DNA from 2 places in the Ralstonia sp. RRA genome. Region 2 is predicted to be linked to the other one. Evidence: predicted binding sites of a transcription regulator. Region 2 holds the regulator's gene; the other holds the start of a gene.
The links. Region 2 encodes FliA, which starts transcription of late flagellar genes. Its sites were predicted from a motif close to CTAAAGTTTNNNNNNNNNNNGCCGNTA; they were not measured.
Positions count from the first base shown of each region.

Region 1: the regulator FliA is predicted to act here: its motif matches at 2,117-2,143, upstream of flgM (flagellar biosynthesis anti-sigma factor FlgM).

Region 1 is NZ_CP146092.1:168,027-172,613, reverse strand. It holds gene V6657_RS18820 (response regulator transcription factor) at 19-720, opposite strand; gene V6657_RS18815 (flagellar protein FlgN) at 1,171-1,632, opposite strand; gene flgM (flagellar biosynthesis anti-sigma factor FlgM) at 1,751-2,080, opposite strand; gene flgA (flagellar basal body P-ring formation chaperone FlgA) at 2,201-3,100, opposite strand; gene flgB (flagellar basal body rod protein FlgB) at 3,515-3,970, shown strand; gene flgC (flagellar basal body rod protein FlgC) at 4,159-4,572, shown strand.
Region 2 is NZ_CP146092.1:932,809-937,395, reverse strand. It holds gene V6657_RS22330 (nucleobase:cation symporter-2 family protein) at 1-356, opposite strand, end outside; gene V6657_RS22325 (hypothetical protein) at 505-1,167, opposite strand; gene V6657_RS22320 (MBL fold metallo-hydrolase) at 1,555-2,637, shown strand; gene V6657_RS22315 (RNA polymerase sigma factor FliA) at 2,673-3,434, opposite strand; gene V6657_RS22310 (flagellar synthesis regulator FleN) at 3,443-4,213, opposite strand; gene flhF (flagellar biosynthesis protein FlhF) at 4,229-4,587, opposite strand, start outside.

The DNA of each region.
Region 1 (4,587 bases), 760 kb from region 2:
TTGAGTGGGCGGCCAGCCTCAGCCGGTACGAGCCAGGCGCAACGGCGCTGTGGAAGGCTCGGTGCCCGGCTGATTCAGCAGCATGGCACCACGCTGGGTGGCGACGAATACGGCCTCCGTGCGGCTGCGTACTTCCAGCCGGCGGTACAGCGCATTGATGTGCGCCTTGGCGGTGGCCTCCGAAATGCTGAGCATGCGGCTGATGGTTTTGACCGGATGACCGCGCGAGAGCAGAACCAGAATCTCGTATTGGCGTTGGGTGAGTCCCAATAATGCGCAGTCGTCGGCGCCATTGGCGGCACCACCTGTCAGCGTATCCGACCGGGCAAGCACGATTGAGGCGGGTATATAACGGCCGCCGGCCAGCACCAATTCCAATGCCGCTGCAATCAATTTGCCGGAATAGCTTTTCAGCAGATAAGCCGAGATATTCAATTGCATCAGCGCGCGCACATGGGCGGCTGAATCGCTTTCACCCAGCACGGCGACATGCCGTGGGTGCGGCTGCTGCAGCAACCGAGAGAGCGCCGGCAGATCGTCGATGCCCGGCAGGGGCAGGCCGATCAGGGCCAGCTCGGCGTCCGCATGCGCCGCAAGGTTTTCAAAGAGGGCCTCGTCCGGGTCGACGCTGACGACTTCGGAAATGGCCGGCAAAGATTGCAAAACGTGGGTCGCACCGGCACGCACCAAGGGGTGTGCCTCAACTACGATCGATTTCACTGCGCCGCCTGTCTGGTTATGGTTGTTTGCCCATTTCCGGAATATGGCCGGCCGTCGCCCATTTGGATCGGCGAGATCCAAATTGATACAGGCGTGGCTGGTAGAAACGCAATGACGCGCGGTTTCGGTATATTTCCCCGTTCAACCGGCAGTCACCAGGTACGGTGCCGCCGGGCCGAAACCTTGGCATGCCATTCAGGCGCGATTTCTTTCCGGTTTTCTTGTTTATGTCGCCAGGCGCGGGGGATATACCCCGCCAAAATCGGCAGAATAAATCCCCAGCTTGCTTGTTGCACCCATCAATGGGATGTAAACCTTTTTGTTTACCCCGATTGGTGGTGTGCCAGACCCTCTATAGATAGCAGGATCAGGCAGGGGCAGCTAGCCCCACTTTAAACCCATTGACGTAAACGTAAACCGGCGGTTGGCCGTCTTTGACGACCCTGCGGTTTATTGGGCGACGACCGAGAAGCGCGGCATCGACAGTGGTTGCTTGCCGTCGCGGCCGTAGGGCGTGCCGCCGCCGTTGTTGGCTGCGTGCAGGACCGACAGCGCGTTTTGCGTGGCGCGCAGGCGCAGATCGATCAGGGTGCCGTTGTCCAGATTGCGCTGGCGCAGGGTGCGGGCCAGGGCCAGGTTCTCGTCGAACAGGCGGCTGGCGGTCTCATCCGTGCGCAGGTATTTGACCAGCCCGTAGGGATCGGCGCCGCCGTGCTGCGCCCACCACAGGCGGCGCTCGCGGTCGGCTTCGCCCAGGGCGGTGAGCTGCTTCTGCTTGGTTTGGGTGACGCGCTCGAGCTCGACCATGTCGCCGTCGCGCAACGCTTGCGCCTCGGCTTCCAGGGTCAGAGTGGCTGCACGCAGCAGTTCTTGCTCGTCGGCAAGGGTGCGGATCAGCAGTGTGTTGTCCATGTTGGCGACCTTTAGCTGGAGAGCTTGGGCAGCCGCCGGCCGGCACACCGCCCCGCCGCGATCAGCCAAGGGCCGGCGGCGTCATGAGAAATGGGGGACGGACGACGGGAGGCTCCCGTCAGACCTTCTTGCTTTGTGCCGAGAGCAGCGACTGCGCGTCGGACAGTGCTGCATCGGCGATCTTGCCGGCGTCCATCTTGAGCGTGCCATTCTGAATGGCGCTGCGGATCTGCTCGACGCGTGCTGCGTTGAAGTCGCCGCTGCCCACTTGGCGCGAAACTTGATGGACCGACAGCGAAGGCACGGTTGAATCCTGGTCGCTGTGGCGCGTCGTGCCCGTGGCCGTCGTGGCCACCGAGGACGAGCCGGTCGCGCGCGTCGACCCGGACGCAGCGTCCTTGGTCGGCGCAATGGCCGGCGTGTTGTTGACGATATGGTTGATTTTCACGGGTGTCTCCGAAGAGCGCGTTCATCCTATCACCCATATCGGCCAACCCCCGTCCAAACTTTAGCGGGGGATATCGATTGCGCATCACAGTGTGTGTGATCGACTGATCTCAAATCGATCTCAGAACTGGATCGCGACCACACCGGCGGACTGCGCAATGCCGGAAACGACGTTGCCGTTGGCCGTGCGCACCTGCGCCACCTGGCCCACGGCTGCCTGGTTCATGGCCCGGCCGTCGCTGGTTACCTGGAAGCCGCCGCCTTCGGCGACGAGCTTGACGGTCTGGCCGGCTTGCACGGCAACGGCCAAGCGCAGGCTTTCGGCGCGCAGTGGCTGGTTGGCCGCCACGCTGGTCATCAATACGCGCCCGACCACATCGGCGGGCTGCTGCACGACGGACGGCGGCAGCATCGAGAGATCCCCTGTGCGGGCTTCCAGATCACTCATGTCGAGCGTCTTGCCCGGCGAGAGCTGGTGCGAAGCCACGTAATACGTCCCGGTGATCTGGATGGTGGCCGGCACCCACGCCGCCCAGGCGTGTGGTGATTTGCAGCGCACTCCAACTTGAATGCGGCCGCGCAGGCGGTTGGCCGCCGGCAGCATCAGGTCGATCTGGTCACAGGGCTGGTTGGCCACGCGCGGGTCGATCGGGCCGACTTCCACCGAGGCACGCGGGGCGCCGGCGTCATTGGTGCCGCCCAGGATGTCCAGCTGCGACTGCAGTTGCTGCTGGATCTGCATCTGGATGGCGTTCGGCCCCTGGATGGTGGTGGCCGCGGGTTGTGCAGATTGTGCCGCTTGGGCGGGCATCGGCATGTTGGCGGCTGCCGGCGCATAGCCGACGCGCGTCATGCCCTGCGCATGCGCCAGGATCGGATGGGCGAGGCTTGCCAGGACGCCCAGCGCCAGGGCCAGCAGCAGCGTGCGCCGGCGTGCGGCCAACGGCATTGCCGTGGCGCCGCGGCGGCGGACAACGGCAAAGGTCGGGTATTGGGCGCTGCGTACAAACCGCGTGGACATAAAGCCCTCCATCGAAAGTCCGGTGAAGTGTAGCCACGCGCGCGGGAGGGCCAAATGCGGAAATGTCGGCCAATCCCCCCCTTATTCGGACGAATGCTCTTGCCAGGTGGCCCCTAGACTTTGCAACGTGGTGAAGTCCCTGGCGTTGCGCGGTGCCGTTCCATTTGCTGCGCAACCTGCCCCGGATGGCGGGTTTCCCGGCCAGCCCCCGGACCAGCAGACAAGGCCCTCTCCACTGAGGCTGCATGACGGCAACTCAGCAATACAGCGGTTCTGGAGACGGCATCGGCGGTTTTGAAGGGGCTGCCGATGCCTGCTTCTCCAACCCCACGGCATTCGGAATACCAAACAAACGCGGCGGCGGGGTTGCCGGTTCAGGCAGCAACACGACGCCACGCGCGAGGAATGACAGACATGGTCGACAAGCTGGATCAGTTGTTCGGTTTTCAGGAGCAGGCGCTGCACTTGCGTTCGCAGCGGCACCAGATTCTGGCCTCGAACATCGCCAATGCCGACACGCCCAACTACAAGGCGCGCGACTTCGATTTCCAGTCGGCGCTGCAAAAGGCGGTCGGTCAGCAAAGCGGCAACACGCTGCCGATGACGGCCACGGCGTCCGGCCACCTGACGGCGGACGGCGCGCCTGCCGGTGATGTGACGCTGATGCAGGCCTCGCTCTCGCAGCAGGCCAAGTCGCTGCAGGGCGAAGTGCAGTACCGCACCTCGCAGCAGCCTTCCATTGACGGCAACACGGTCGACATGGACGGTGAGCGCATGCGCTTTGCCGACAACACCGTGCGTTACGAGGCCGATCTGAACATCGTGACGCAGAAGATCAAGTCGATGCTGGCGGCCATTCAGAACAGCTAGCGCGACAAAGCAGGACCGAGCAGAACAGAGCAAGACAGGGTAGGACGATCGCGCTGCAGTCCCGGGCGCGACGAAAGAGGGGCGGGAGTGATGCGGCGCCCCGGGCCAGGCAGTCTGGCCCGGAGAGCGCCCACACAACACCGGACCGATCCGGCAACAGCAAACAGTATTCAGACAGCGGAACCAACATGTCGCTATTCAAGGTGATGGATGTGGCTGGCAGCGCGCTCACCGCGCAGTCCAAGCGCATGAACGTGGTGGCCTCCAACCTGGCCAACGCCGAGAGCGTGACGGGGCCCAACGGCACCGCCTACCGCGCCAAGCAGGTGGTATTCACCCCCGCGCAGCAGACCGACGGCGATGCCTATGCCACGGGCGTGTCGGTCGACCGCGTGGTGGAAGACACCGTCACCCCCATGAAGCGCATGCACCAGCCGGGCAACCCGCTGGCCGATGCCGATGGTTACGTGACCATGCCGAACGTGGATCCGGTCGAAGAAATGGTCAACATGATCTCGGCCTCGCGCTCGTACCAGGCCAACGTGGAAGTCGCCAACACCACCAAGACGATGGCCTCCAAGGCCCTGACCCTGGGCCAGTAAGCGGCCCCCGTCCTA
Region 2 (4,587 bases):
AAGATGCCGGGCAACCCCATGCCGGGCTCCACACCGATGGCGATCATCGGTGCCACGGCGGCAAACGTCACCCCCATCATCACCGGCAGCCGGATCCCGAAGATCAGGAAGCCGAGCGACTGGATGAGCGTGCCGATACCGGCCGCAAACAAATCGCAATTGACGAGATACGAAAGATCGCTCTTCGACAGGCCGAGCGCATTGCCGACAATCAGCGGCACCGCAATCGCACCGGCATACATCACCAGCAGGTGCTGCAGGCCGAGTGCAAACAGGCGCGGCAGCGGCAGGCGTTCGTTGACAGGATCGACGCAGGTCGAGGACGACGGCGAGGGAAGGCCGGGGGATTGGCGCATTGTCTTGTCTCCTGAGGCCACTCCCGTGTACGTGCCGGGAGCGTGCCTGGTGTGCATCGAGCGGACCGGGCGCGGGCCCCGTCTGCCGACATTTGCGCGACGTGATGTCGCACATTTGCCGGCATCTTGGAGCGCGCCCCGGCTTATGTCAACAATTGCTACCGTCTTTTGTGTACATATTTTGCGTTCTTAAATGCGAGTGTGCTTCGAACATCGCCACACCCTGGTAGGTCACGCCGGAGTCGAATCGCTGGCGGTACAGGATGACGCATCGCAGCATGCCGTTGTCGGCCACCACGGGCGTGAGATCGTAGGTGCTGCGCCCAAACGGGCTGCCACCGTGGCAGGTGGCGCCAATATCGGGGTGGTAGTGCCGGATCAGCAGCGTCGCGCACTGCCCGTTGGCTTGCACTTCCAGGCGGCCGATCAGTCGCAGGGTGCCGTCCTGCCAGACCATGTCCAGCGTGCCGCTCACGCTGCCTACGGGCCCGCACCCGCCAACCACGGTGGGTGTCGTGAACAAGCCGCGGCAGCCGAGCATGGTTTGCTGGCGCAAGGTCAAGTCGGCCTGATCGATCACGGCGTAGTGGTAGTCCCCCGCGCCGCCGCCAACCGCTAAGGTTTGCGCGCCCATGCGCACGGTGCCGCGCGTCCAGCGCCCGTGCATGTAACCGCGGTGGTGATGGAGATCGGCCAGCTCGGCGGTGTCGCCAATCAGCTGGTAATCGTTGATGCCGACGATGGCACCCGAAGGCAGTTGCGCCAGCCGAGCAGCGCTACCGCTGACCTGCCGCGCCCCGTTGCCCAGCATGAAGCGGGGCGGCGCACTACGATAGGCAGGCAGTGATTCTGTGGAAAACGTGGCAACCCGGGCGTCGGGCAGCAGAACAATCTGTCCGCTCGCCGCTGGTTCCTGACAACCTGTCAAATTGTTGGCGGTCCCCTTTTTTTATGCGCATCGTGCGCATCCGTAACGTCGGTTTGCCCAGCCAAGTGATGAGATGAATCCATTGTGGTCCTTGAGGAAGGTTTAACTGCCGCGACCCCGTAGCGGAATGTGCTGCGCAGCGCGCCTCAGCGAGGCGGATTCAGCCTAGGCAGTGGCTTACCCAAAGTTCAAGAAACAACACAACTTGATATTCCTTGATATTCAAGCGGGTTCCCTCAACTGCGGGACTCGTCCATCCCCAGCGATGCCATGAAGAACCCTCACTACGATCCGGCCAAGCCTCACCACACGCCGGACGGCTTCCGCAACCGCTACCCCCATCCGCGCCCCGGCGGCGATTTCTGGAAATGGCAACGTGAGCGCCGCAAGGCCGGGCTCCCCAAGCCGCCCACGCTGGACCTCTCCTGCATTGCCCCCAACCTGAGCGGGGTACACCAGCCGCCCGACGTGCCGCAACTCACCTGGATCGGCCACGAGACACTGCTGCTGCAGATTGATGGGCTCAACGTGCTGACAGACCCGGTGTTCTCCAAGCGCGCCTCGCCGCTGCCGTTTGCCGGCCCGCGCCGCCACCAGCCGCCGGGCCTGTCGCTCACGCAGTTGCCGCATATCGACCTGGTGCTGATCTCGCACAACCACTACGACCATCTGGACAAAGCCAGCGTGCGTGCGCTGATGCGCCAGCCGGGCGGAGCACCCATGTTTTTCGTGCCGCTGGGCATCGACCACTGGTTTGCGCGCAACGTGCGCGGCACGCGCCTATCAGGTGACAACCCCAACGTGCGCGCCTTCGACTGGGACGACGAAGCGCAATTCGGCCCCTTCACCGCGCACTTCTGCGCCGTGCAGCATTGGTCCGCTCGCGGCCTGTACGACCGCAACCAGACGCTATGGGGCAGTTGGGCATTGCTGCATCCGCGCCTGCGCTTCTGGTTCTCGGGCGACCTAGGGTATTCGCAGGACACGCGCGACATTGGCACGCGCTTCAGCCACTTTGATGTGGCCGCCATTGCCGTGGGCGCCTACGAGCCGCGCTGGTTCATGAAGGCCCAGCACATCGACCCGACCGAGGCGGTGCAGGTCATGCAGGACATCGGCGCGCGCCAGGCGGTGGGCATCCACTGGGGCACGTTCGCGCTGACGGACGAACCGCTGGACCAGCCCATCGCCGATCTGGCCCACGCATTGAAGGTTGCCGACGTGCCCGCAGAACGCTTCGCCCTCTTCAAGCATGGCGAGACGCGCGTATGGGACGCAGCGGCCCAACGCCTTGTCACCGCGTTGCCCAAAGAAAAAGCGCGGCCGCGAGATGACTCGCTGGCCGCGCAGTAAAAATCTGGCAGGTAACGCTAGAGACTAAGCCGGCATCAGGTCGGCGTCGGCAGCCATGCACGGTCACGCAGACGGGCACGGATGCGTGCGATGGCCTGGCTGTGGATCTGGCACACGCGCGATTCCGACACGCCCATCACGGCGCCGATCTCACGCAGGTTCAAGTCCTGCTCGTAGTAGAGGCTCATCATCAGCTTCTCACGCTCGGGCAGGCCTTCGATGGCGGCCACCACCGACTCGCGCAGGTCGTGGTCCAGCAACTGGTCCAGCGGCGTGGAATCGTTCTCGGCGGCGCGGTTCTCGATGAAGGCGTCGGCGTCTTCGCGGTCGAAATCTTCGTAGTACAGCAGCTGGCTGCCTTGCAGGTCGACCAGTTGCTTCTGGTAGTCGGCCAGCGACATGTTCAGCGCGGCAGCAATCTCCGTTTCGGTGGGCGCGCGGCCCTTCTGCTGCTGCAGCTTCTGGATCGCCTGCTCGATCGTGCGGGCATTGCGGCGCAGGCCGCGCGGCAGCCAGTCGGAGCCGCGCAGCTCGTCCAGGATCGCGCCGCGAATACGCTGGGCAGCGTAGAACTCAAACTGCACGCCCTGCGTTTCTTCATAGCGCGACAGCGCATCGAGCAAGCCCATCATGCCGGCCTGGATCAGATCGTCGAGTTCGACGCTGGCCGGCAGCTTCACCATCATCTGGTTGGCAATGCGGCGCACCAGCGGTGCATACGTCGCCATCTCGTCGGACTTGGTCTTGCGACCGGTTGCGGTGTACATATCCATGCCTGCCTTTGGCGCTTCGTTCATGGTGCGCCTCAATAAACCATCTCGGCCGCGCGCGCGGTCGCGCGGGGCGTCAGGATCGACGTTGTTTGTGCCGACTCATGTGCCGCTGTCTGAGTCGATTCCTGCGCCGATACCATCACCCGCGACGGCTCATTGTCGTCAGCGGCTTGGGCCTCGGCGCTGGCCCAGCTCAGCATCTCTTCGGCAAGCTGGCGGAAGGCCATGGCCGAAGGCGATGCGGGAAACGCGCTCGCCACGGGCTTGCCGAGCGAGAGCGCCAGTTCTACGTGCCGGTCTTCCGGCAGATAACCGGCAAAGTCGATACGGGTGTTCAAGTACTGCCCCACCGTGTTGGCCAGGTTGCCGAACACGCGCACGGCGGAGTCGACCGAATGCGCACCACAGACCACCGTGCGGATACCCGCGCCACCTTGCAGCCCCGCGGTCTTCTTGAGCAGCGTGTACGCGCTCTTGATCCCTTCCGGGCCATCGGAGAAGACCAGCAGCACGTCGTCGCAGGCTTCGGCCACCGTGCCCAGCGCACGGGAGCCGAAATGCGCCGCCACCAGGGTGACGTCGGCGCTGTCGTCGTGCTGCTCAAGCATGCCGGCCACCGCCAGCATGGTTTGCGCGCTCACCACGGCAGCGTCGCGACCCATGGCCGACAACGCAATGCGCAGGTTGTCGACAAAGTCGTCAATCTGCTCCTCTGCACCGATCACCAGCACGCGGCGGCTTGCCACCTGGCCGAGCATGCGGCGCAGCCCGGCGGCCTGGTCCTTGGCGAATGGGGTCGTCATGGTCGCCCCTCTCTTTTATGCGAAATCGAAAGCGGCCAGGCCCGGTTCGCGGCTGCGTGCGGCGCCTTGCGCCACCAGCAGCGATTCATCTGAATCCAGCGCGAACGACGATTGCTCGGCACTTGCACGGAAACTGCGGTGGATCAGCAGCTTCTTGTTCGGTACTGCAATGTCCTCCGGCACACGCTGGCCGTACGACACGTAGTGCAGCGGCAGGCGGCGGCGGATCATCACGTCCATGGCGTGGCCCACCGAGGCGGCCTCGTCGATCTTGGTCAGGATGCAGCCGGCCAGGTTGGCATCGCGGTAGGCGCTCACCACTTCGTCAAGCGTCTTGCCGTTGCTTGCAGCGTTCAGCAGCAGCAGGCGCTTGA